Linked DNA regions of Micromonospora rhizosphaerae. The protein of the gene in region 1 binds, or shares a complex with, the protein of each later gene. Links are inferred from orthologs where the notes say so. Each region holds a gene or a part of one and is shown on either strand. Other genes may lie near its edges.

The links. Proteins that work in one complex are often made in the same cells at the same time.
Region 2: the proteins of pcrA (region 1) and uvrB are in contact, whole or in part, in a crystal structure (PDB 7EGT), measured with the Thermus thermophilus proteins. The link is inferred for Micromonospora rhizosphaerae from one-to-one orthologs. Residues at the interface, in WP_096412145.1 of Thermus thermophilus: His654, Arg656, Phe657, Gln666, Asp668, Glu669, Lys680, Arg681, Leu682, Ser683, Lys685, Tyr686, Ala687; in WP_096411307.1 of Thermus thermophilus: Glu23, Leu25, Arg26, Asp27, Gly28, Glu29, Arg30, Phe31, Arg55, Glu326, Asp327, Phe328, Glu379, Ser382, Gln383, His398, Gly400, Arg401.

Annotation. Positions count from the first base shown.
Region 1 is NZ_FMHV01000002.1:7,130,934-7,136,003, forward strand. Bases 591-3,598 are described here. They hold pcrA (DNA helicase PcrA), read right to left. Parts: upstream 3,294-3,598; coding sequence 888-3,293; downstream 591-887. Other genes in these bases: GA0070624_RS33560 (LysR family transcriptional regulator), read right to left, coding at 591-726. Outside these bases: more of GA0070624_RS33560, read right to left, coding at 1-590; GA0070624_RS33570 (chorismate mutase), read left to right, coding at 3,602-3,994; GA0070624_RS33575 (ABC transporter ATP-binding protein), read right to left, coding at 4,149-5,070. UniProt on the Escherichia coli protein: A helicase with DNA-dependent ATPase activity. Unwinds DNA duplexes with 3'-5' polarity. Translocates on single-stranded DNA with 3'-5' polarity. Initiates unwinding more efficiently from a nicked substrate than double-stranded DNA.
Region 2 is NZ_FMHV01000002.1:6,086,455-6,091,461, forward strand. What follows is about bases 1,169-4,113. They hold uvrB (excinuclease ABC subunit UvrB), read right to left. Parts: upstream 3,722-4,113; coding sequence 1,616-3,721; downstream 1,169-1,615. Other genes in these bases: GA0070624_RS28675 (helix-turn-helix domain-containing protein), read right to left, coding at 1,169-1,439; GA0070624_RS28685 (hypothetical protein), read left to right, coding at 3,939-4,113. In the rest of the region: GA0070624_RS28670 (SDR family oxidoreductase), read left to right, coding at 1-435; more of GA0070624_RS28675, read right to left, coding at 519-1,168; more of GA0070624_RS28685, read left to right, coding at 4,114-5,007. UniProt on the Escherichia coli protein: The UvrABC repair system catalyzes the recognition and processing of DNA lesions. A damage recognition complex composed of 2 UvrA and 2 UvrB subunits scans DNA for abnormalities.

The sequences.
Region 1 (5,070 bases):
CGCGACGCCGAGGCCCTGCGCGACGAGCGACTGGACCGCGAGGTTGTCATCGGTGGTGAACACGATGTCGGGGGTGAACCCGAGCTGGGCGCACTCGTGCAGGAAGTTGGTGCGGCAGCGCAGGCAGCCTGCGATCCAGCGCTCCTCGGCGAGGTCGGCGAGCTCGACCTCGTGGCGCTCGGCCAGCGGATGCCCGCCGGGCAGCAGGACGGTGAGTTCGTCCTCCAACAGCGGGACCTCCACCAGGTCCTCCGGCACCTCCTCCCGCATGCCGGGATAGGTGAAGGCCAGCGTCAGGTCGCTCTCGCCCTGCACCACCCGTCGCAGCGAGTCGGGCGGCTCGTCCTCGAGCAACTCCACCCGGATTCCCGGATGCTCGACGGCGAGCAGCGCCATTGCCTCGGGGACCAGCGTCGCGTTGGCGCTGGGGAACGCGCACACCCGCACCCGGCCGGTGTGCAGCCGCGCTATCGCGGCCATCTGCTCCCGGGCGACCGACATGCTGCCGAGGATGTTCTCCGTGTGGCGGGCCAGCGTCTCCCCCGCCTCCGTCAACCGCAACCGCCGCCCCACGCGGGTGCACAGCGGAGTGCCGACCGCGCGCTCCAGGGCCTTCATCTGCTGGGTGATCGCGGGTTGGGTGTATCCCAGGGCCTGCGCCGCCTTCGAGTACGACCGGGCCCGGACCACCTCGTGGAACGTCCTGATGTGGCGCGAGTCGAACACCACCGGATCATAGGCACGCGGGTTGTCCTGCACGAGGCCACGGAGCGTGATATCCGACGCACATGCGTCCCCGACATGCCGATCATGATCAGTCACCGGGCGGCATGAGCGCGGGCCCGGCCTGGCGAGCAAGTGCTGCAGGTGGGCCGGGCTGCGGCGGCTCAGAGCTTGTCGATCGGGGCGTGCCGGAGCACCAGCCACATCGTCTGGTCGCCGAAGTCGATCTGCGCCCGGGCACCCGGGCCGTGCCCCTCCACGGCGAGCACCCGACCGAGGCCGTATCGCTGGTGGTTGACCCGGTCGCCGGCCGCCACCTTCGGACCCTGCGGCAGCTCGCTGGCGGTGGCCAGCCGGCTGCCGTCCACGCCGAGCCGCTTCGCGAGCTGGGCCGCCTTCGGCGTACCCCCGGTGAAGCCGCCGCGCCCGCCGGGCGCGCGGTCCGCACGGCCGCCGACGCCGCCGCCCCCGCCGCCCCACGAGGTGTACGACCCCTCGGTGCGCTCCCAGCGGACCAGCTCCGGCGGCAGCTCCTCGAGGAAGCGCGACGGCGGGTTGTAGGCCGGCTGCCCCCAGGCCGAGCGGGTGACGGACCGGGAGAGGTAGAGCCGCTGCCGGGCCCGGGTGATGCCGACGTAGGCCAGTCGGCGCTCCTCCTCCAGCTCCCGGGTGTCGCCGAGCGAGCGCAGGTGTGGGAAGACGCCGTCCTCCAGGCCGGTCAGGAAGACCACCGGGAACTCCAGGCCCTTGGCCGTGTGCAGCGTCATCAGGGTGACCACGCCCTGGTGGTCCGGGTCGTCGGTGGGGACCTGGTCGGCGTCGGCGACCAGCGCCACCTGCTCCAGGAAGCCGGCCACGGTGGCCCGCTCCCCCTCCTCCCCGAGCGCCTCGATCCGCTCGGTGTACTCCCGGGCGACGCTGACCAGCTCCTGGAGGTTGTCCACCCGGCCGGCGTCCTGCGGGTCCAGGCTCTCCTCCAGCTCGGTCAGGTAGCCCGAGCGGGTCAGCAGCGCCTCCAGCACCTCCTCCGGGGTGCCGCTCTCGGCCAGCTCCCGGGCCCCGTCGAGGAGCGCGACGAAGTCGGCGATGCCGTTGGCCGCCCGGGTGGAGATCCCCGGAGCGTCCTTGGCCCGGCGCAGCGCCGCGCCGAAGGAGATCCGGTCCCGGCTGGAGAGCGCCTCCACGCACGCCTCGGCCCGCTCGCCGATGCCCCGCCGCGGCGTGTTCAGCACCCGGCGGAGGCTGACCGTGTCGTCGTCGTTGACCACCGCGCGCAGGTAGGCCAGCGCGTCGCGGACCTCCTTGCGCTCGTAGAAGCGCACCCCGCCGACCACCTTGTAGGGCAGGCCGACCCGGATGAAGACCTCCTCGAAGACCCGGGACTGGGCGTTGGTGCGGTAGAAGACCGCGACGTCGCCCGGGCGGGTGTGGCCGTCGTCGACCAGGCGGTCGATCTGCCGGGCCACCCAGTCCGCCTCGGCGTGCTCGGTGTCGGCGACGTACCCGACGATCCGCTCCCCGGCCCCGGCGTCGCTCCAGAGCCGCTTGGGCTTGCGGGAGGTGTTCCGGTCGATCACCGCGTTGGCGGCGTTGAGGATGGTCTGGGTGGAGCGGTAGTTCTGCTCCAGCAGGATCGTCCGGGCGTCGGTGAAGTCCCGCTCGAACTCCAGGATGTTGCGGATCGTCGCGCCACGGAACGCGTAGATCGACTGGTCGGCGTCGCCGACCACGCAGAGCTCGGCCGGCTCGATCCCCTCGGTGCCGGAGACCAGCTCCTTGATCAGCACGTACTGGGCGTGGTTGGTGTCCTGGTACTCGTCGACCAGGACGTGCCGGAACCGCCGCCGGTAGCTCTCCGCGACGTGCGGGTGCGACTGCAGCAGGTGCACCGTCGCCATGATCAGGTCGTCGAAGTCCAGCGCGTGCGCCTCGCGCAGCCGCCGCTGGTAGAGCGTGTAGGCCTCCGACAGCGCCCGCTCGTTGGGGCCCTTGGCCCGGGCGGCGAACTCCTCCGGGTCGATCAGCTCGTTCTTGAGGTTGGAGACCTGGGCGGCCAGCCCGCGCGCCGGGTAGCGCTTCGGGTCGAGGTCGAGCTCCCGGGCGACCAACTGCATGAGCCGGCGCGAGTCGTCCGCGTCGTAGATCGAGAAGGTCGACTTCAGGCCGGCGTGCTCGTGTTCGGCGCGCAGGATGCGGACGCAGGCGGAGTGGAACGTCGACACCCACATCAGCCGGGCGCGCGGGCCGACCAGGGCGGCCACCCGCTCCTTCATCTCCCCGGCGGCCTTGTTGGTGAAGGTGATCGCGAGGATCTCGCCCGGGTGCACGTCCCGCGCGGCGAGCAGGTACGCGATCCGGTTGGTCAGCACCCTGGTCTTGCCGGAGCCGGCGCCGGCCACGATCAGCAGCGGGGAGCCGGCGTGGGTGACGGCGTCACGCTGCGGACCGTTCAGCCCGGCGAGGAGGGCCTGCGGGTCCAGCCGGGCGCCGGCGGACCCGGGCCGGTGCGGCCGGATCGGCCGGGACTCCGGCGCGGGTGGAGACGCGGGGATGTCAAAGAGAGGATGCATCGCACGGCGAGTCTATGTCGTCGGCCGGACAATACCCGCCCGCGCACGCCCCGATGAGACAAGCCGGCACCGGCGAAGGGATGTGCCTCGTCCCACCAGTTGGCGGAATCCTTGCGCCCGCGGGCGGGAGGTCGGCATACTCGACGGCGTGTTCGGTCAGCGCTTCTACTTTTACTACGGCACCGGGAGTCCGGCAGCCGTAGGTCGCGCCTGATCACAAGACCTGCGAAACGCCCCGGGCTCCTGGAGCCCGGGGCGTTTTCGTCCCGGGATCCGGGCACCGGGCCTGATGTCCGAGGGGTACGGCGATGATGACAGACGTGGTGGAGTCCAGCGGCGGCATGGCGTCCCGGAAGACCGGGGACGGGGACACCGACCCGCGGCCGGGCGACGGCGGGGGCGTGCCGGCCAGTTCGACGGGCCCCGAGACGGCCGGGACCGGCACCAACGACTCGGCGGCCGCCGCGCGGATCATGGCGATCCGGGAGCGGATCGACGAGATCGACCGGACGCTGATCGAGCTGTGGCAGGAGCGGGCCGGCCTCTCCCAGCAGGTGGGGGCCACCCGGATCGCCTCCGGCGGCACCCGGCTGGTGCTCTCCCGGGAGCGGGAGATCCTCGAGCGGTTCCGGCAGGCACTGGGCGCCGACGGCACCCAGCTCGCGCTGCTCCTGCTCCGCGCCGGCCGCGGACCCTTGTGACGGGTGTCCCCGGCCCGGCCGCCGGGCGGCACCGCCCGGTCCGCCGTCCCGCGGGCGTACCCCGGATGGCGCAGCGGGCCGACGGCGGCCGACCCCCGGATACGACGAACCGCCTGCCGGCGTCGCGTTGGCGCCGGCAGGCGGTCCGAAACGATCACACCTCGTGGGCGGCGACGATCTCCCGCTTCTCCGCGAAGTGGCAGGCGCTCGGGTGGTCCGAGCCCCGCCGGATCTGCAGCAGCGGCACCTCCTGGGCGCAGATGTCCTGCGCCTTCCAGCACCGGGTGCGGAACCGGCAGCCCGAGGGCGGGCTCACCGGGGAGGGGACGTCACCGGTGAGGCGGATGATCGCCTTGTTATCCCGCACGGTCGGGTCCGGCACCGGCACCGCCGAGAGCAGCGCCTGGGTGTACGGGTGGGTCGGCCGCTCGTAGATCTCGTCCTCGGTGCCGACCTCCACCATCTTGCCCAGGTACATCACCGCGACCCGGTCGGAGAGGTGGCGCACGACCGACAGGTCGTGGGCGATGAAGACGTACGACAGGCCGAACTCGTTCTGGAGCTTCTCCAGCAGGTTCATCACCTGCGCCTGGATCGACACGTCCAGGGCCGAGACCGGCTCGTCGCAGACGATGATCTCGGGCCGCAGGGCGAGCGCCCGGGCGATGCCGATGCGCTGCCGCTGACCGCCGGAGAACTGGTGCGGGTACCGGTTGATGTGCTCCGGGTTGAGGCCGACCAGGTCGAGCAGCTCCTTGACCTTGCTCCGGCGGCTGCCCCTCGGGGCCACCTCGGGGTGGATCTCGAAGGGCTCGCCGATCAGGTCACCGACCGTCATCCGCGGGTTCAGCGAGGTGTACGGGTCCTGCATCACCAGCTGGATCTGCCGGCGCAGTCGCCGCAGCGCCCCGCCGGAGAGCTTGGAGATGTCCTGCCCCTTGTAGAACACACTGCCGCTGGTCGGCTTCTCCAGGCTCATCAGGACCCGGGCCAGCGTCGACTTGCCGCAGCCCGACTCGCCCACCACGCCGAGGGTCTCGCCGGCCTTCAGGTCGAAGGAGACGCCGTCGACCGCC
Region 2 (5,007 bases), 1.0 Mb from region 1 along the record:
GACGCCGCCGAGATCGACCGGCACCTGCTGGTGAACGTCCGGGCCACGCTGCTGCTCGCGCAGGCCTTCGCCGCCGCATTCCGGGGCGACGCCGGCGGGCGGCTGGTGCTCTTCTCCAGCGGTCAGCGGCTGGGTCCGATGCCCGGCGAGCTGGCGTACGCGGCCAGCAAGGCCGGCGTGGAGAACCTGACCGTCCAGCTCTCCCCGCTGCTGATGCCGAAGGGCATCACCGTCAACTGTGTCAACCCCGGCCCGACCGACACCGGCTACGCCGACCCGACGCTGCTCGCCGAGGTGGCCCGGCTCTTCCCGGGCGGGCGCTGGGGCACCCCGGAGGACGCCGCGCGGCTCGTCCGGTTCCTCTGCTCCGCCGACGCCGACTGGATCACCGGACAGGTGATCGACTCCGAGGGCGGCTTCCAGCGGCAGCGGTGAGCGCCGCTCCCCTCTCGGCCCGGCCGATCTCCACAACCGGGTCGTCGGTCGGCGCCCGGGTCCACGGCTCTGGCCGGGTGCGCTCACCCGTCGGCGCGGCCAATGTCCACAACCGGGTCGTCGGTCGGCGCCCGGGTCCGGGGCACCACCGGCCGGTCGGCCTGCCGGGCCAGCAGCGATGCCGTCTCCGCCGCGGGCAGCGCGGCCGCCAGCAGCCAGTCGACCAGCCGCTCGTACCGGGCGACGTCGGCCTCGGCCACCAACCGCAGGTCGGTGGTGAGTGTCTCCACCATGACCATGCGCGGATCGGCCGGATCCGGAAACGCGTAGTGGGAGAAGGGGGTCAGCGCATGAATGCCGCCGTGCGGCACGGCGTCCCGGGACACCAGCCGGATGGTGACGTTGGGCCGGTCGGCGAGGGTCACCAGGTGTTGCAGCTGCTCCCGCCAGACGTCGCCGGGCGTACCGCCGGGATCGCACGCCCGCTCATCCAGCAATGCCGTGTAGCGGGGCGGACGGGACCGGTGCAGCACCTCCTGCCGCGTCGCCCGCACGTCGGCCGCCACGTCCACCTCCGGGCAGAGCTGCGCTCCGGCGGTCACCCGCAGCCGCGCGTACTCCCGGGTCTGGAGCAGCCCCGGCACGACGGCGGGCTGGTACTCGACGATGCGGGCCGCGCCCGCCTCCAACTCGGCGTACGCGCGCTGCCGCTCCCCCATCCCGCCCAGCGCCCTCGACCAGCCGCGGCCGGCCGCGGCGTCCCGCGCGATGAGGATCAGCGCCTCCCGCTGGCCCGGCGACACCTCGTAGACGTCCAGCAGGTCGAGCACGTCGACCAGATCCGGCCGGCTCTGACCGAGCTCCATGCGGGACAGCTTCGACGTGGAGGCCCACCCGAGCCGGCCGCAGACCTGCTCCAGGGTGAGCGACGTCCGGTGGCGTAGCCGGCGCAGCTCGGCGCCGAGCCGCAGCCGCCGGATGACAGGACTCGCTGACAACGGCATCCCGGCCTCCCCACCGTGGGAGAGTATGCAGGACCATCACGCACGGCAATACCACGCTTGCGGTACGCAGTCGGCGGGACTCCGGCGCCCGCGACCGAACCGGCCGTCGCGGCCCCGGCTCGCCGGACGGGCCGGTTCCGCCGCGGCCGACCGGGGCGAGCGCCGTGGCGCGGCCGTCACTTCACGCCGGCGGCGTCCATCCCGCGCAGTTCCTTCTTCAGGTCGGCGACCTCGTCCCGGATCCTGGCCGCCAACTCGAACTGCAGCTCGCGGGCCGCGGCCAGCATCTGGTCGTTGAGCTCCTGGATGAGGTTGGCCAGATCGGCCCGGGCCATGCCCTCCCGAGACGGGGCGGCCGCGCCGGCCCGGCTGCGGCTCCGGGTCTCCTTGACCGGCGCCTTCCCCCGGGAGAGCTGCCGCGCCGCGCCGCCGACCCGGGTGTCCGTGTCCTCGGCCTCGCGGTAGATGTCGTCGAGGATGTCGTGGATCTTCTTACGCAGCGGCTCGGGACTGATCCCGTGCGCCTCGTTGTGCGCGATCTGCTTGGCCCGCCGACGGTTGGTCTCGTCGATCGCGTCGGCCATCGAGGGAGTGATCTTGTCGGCGTACATGTGCACCTGGCCGGAGACGTTCCGGGCGGCCCGGCCGATGGTCTGGATCAGCGACCGGCCGCTGCGCAGGAAGCCCTCCTTGTCGGCGTCCAGGATGGCGACCAGGGACACCTCGGGCAGATCGAGGCCCTCCCGGAGCAGGTTGATGCCGACCAGTACGTCGTACTCGCCCTTGCGCAGCTCGCGCAGCAACTCGACCCGGCGCAGCGTGTCGACCTCGGAGTGCAGGTAGCGCACCCGGATGCCGTTCTCGAGGAGGTAGTCCGACAGGTCCTCGGCCATCTTCTTGGTCAGCGTGGTGACCAGCACCCGCTCGTCCCGCTCGGTGCGCAGCTTGATCTCGTGCATCAGGTCGTCGATCTGACCCTTGGTGGGCTTCACGATGACCTCGGGGTCGACCAGGCCGGTCGGACGGATGACCTGCTCGACGTACTCGCCCTGGGCGTGCTCCAGCTCCCACGGACCCGGAGTGGCGGAGAGGAAGACCATCTGGCCGACCCGCTCCAGGAACTCGTCGAAGCGCAGCGGCCGGTTGTCGGCGGCGCTGGGCAGCCGGAAGCCGTGGTCGATCAGCATCCGCTTGCGGGACGCGTCGCCCTCGTACATGCCGCCGATCTGCGGGATCGTCACGTGCGACTCGTCGATGACGGTGAGGAAGTCGTCCGGGAAGTAGTCGAGCAGGCAGTGCGGCGGGCTGCCGGGCAGCCGGCCGTCGATGTGCATGGAGTAGTTCTCGATGCCGGAGCAGAAGCCGACCTGGCGCATCATCTCGATGTCGTAGGTGGTGCGCATCCGCAGCCGCTGCGCCTCGAGCAGCTTGCCCTGCCGCTCCAGCTCGGCCAGCCGCTCGCCCAGCTCGGTCTCGATGTCGCGGACCGCCCGCTCCATCCGCTCCGGGCCGGCCGCGTAGTGGGTGGCCGGAAAGATCAGCAGGTGGTCGACCTCGCGGACCACGTCCCCGGTGAGCGGGTTGAGGTAGTAGAGCTTCTCCACCTCGTCACCGAAGAGCTCGATCCGGACGGCCAGCTCCTCGTACGCCGGGATGATCTCCAGCGTGTCGCCGCGGACCCGGAAGGTGCCGCGCTGGAACGCCATGTCGTTGCGGGTGTACTGGATGTCCACCAGGCGGCGCAGCAGCTGGTCGCGGTCGAGCTCCTGCCCGACGTTGACCCGGACCGCCCGGTCCAGGTATTCCTCCGGGGTGCCCAGGCCGTAGATCGCCGACACCGTCGCCACCACGATCACGTCGCGCCGGGTGAGCAGCGACATGGTGGCCGAGTGCCGCAGCCGCTCCACCTCCTCGTTGATCGAGGAGTCCTTCTCGATGTAGGTGTCGGTCTGCGGGATGTACGCCTCGGGCTGGTAGTAGTCGTAGTAGGAGACGAAATACTCCACCGCGTTGTGCGGGAGCAGCTCGCTGAACTCCTTGGCCAGCTGGGCGCAGAGCGTCTTGTTGGGCGCGAGCACCAGGGTCGGCCGTTGCAGCCGCTCCACCAGCCACGCCGTGGTGGCGCTCTTGCCGGTGCCGGTGGCGCCGAGCAGCACCGAGTGGCGGTCGCCGCGCCGAACCCGACGCTCAAGCTCGTCGATGGCTGCCGGCTGGTCGCCGGCCGGCTGGAACTCGCTGACGACCTGGAAACGACCGTCGAGCCGGGGAATGTCGAGCGCCATGCCCACAACGGTACGCCCGAGGTCCGACAGTTCCGGGTCGACCACGGTGGGCGGGTGATCGGCTTCGATATTCCCATTGTGTGGCACATCTCACCGGGCTAGGCTCTGGGTGTAGGCCGCTCGCGGCGGCCGACCGGGCCGGTGGCCGCCCCGCAGGGGCCGGCCGTCCCCGGCACAGGGGTCGCAGCACCCGGCATCCCCGGCGTGCGCACCCGACGTGGTCGCGCTGGAGGCGCAGACCGGCCGCCGCGAGCGCCGCTGTTCGTCACCCGAGGCCGGCAGCGGCGTTCAACCACACGTGGAGACCTCCCCCGGGCGGACGCCCCGACCCGCCCCGTCACCCGCTGCCGCCCCACTGCCCACGAACCGGGCCGCGCGCCGCCGACGGTCCGCCCCGCCCGCCGGCACCGCCCCGCCGCCCACCCGCGTCCCCGGGACCGGCTCGGACCGGCCGGCCGACCCCGGCGCGGAAGTCGATCCGGCGGCCGACCGGGGCGATCCGTCCGGGCAGGTCGGGCGTCGTCGGGCCAGCCTGCTCGCGCTCTGCGTGGTCGCCACGGCCTCCGCCGCGGCGCTGGTGGCCGGCCTGACCGACTGGACGCCCGAGCCGGCCGATCCGGCCCGCCCGCCGACCATGGGCGAGGCCGAGCGGCTCGCCGCGATGCGGGTCACCAACTACCGGGACGTCCGGTCCGGGGTCCGGGTCACGGTCGGCGCCGGGGCGACCCGGACCGAGCTGGTCGGCTGGGTCGACTGGGCCCGGCCCCTGGTCTACCTCGACGTCGCCGGACCGGGCGCGGGCGCCGACCGGGGCCTGGTTCAGGCCACCCCGTCGGCCGTGGTGGCCCGGCCGGCCCCGGGCGCGGCGGCCACCCCGGCCACACCGCCGCTGGTGCCCCCGATGGACCGGTGGCGGCTGCGCGAGCTGCCCACCGGGCGCGGCCTGGCCGCCGTGCTCGACCTGCTCCTGGACCTCGGCGCGGACCGCCCCGAGCCGCCCGCCGCGCGGGCCGCCGCCGGGGCGCGCTGGCTGGGCCGCGACACCGCCGGCGGTACGCCGGTGGACATCATCCAGGCGCCCCTGCACCCCGCCGCAACCGGCGGGGCCTCCCCGCCCGCCACCGTCGCGGACCGGGTCCGGGAGCCCCGCTTCTGGCTCGACCGGGACGCCCGGCTGCACCGGCTGGCGGGGCGGCTGCCCGACCAGACGCCGGTCACCGTGGATCTGGTCCGCAGCGACCGGCCGACGCTGCGTCCGGTCGACGCCCTCGGGGGTCGACCCGGCC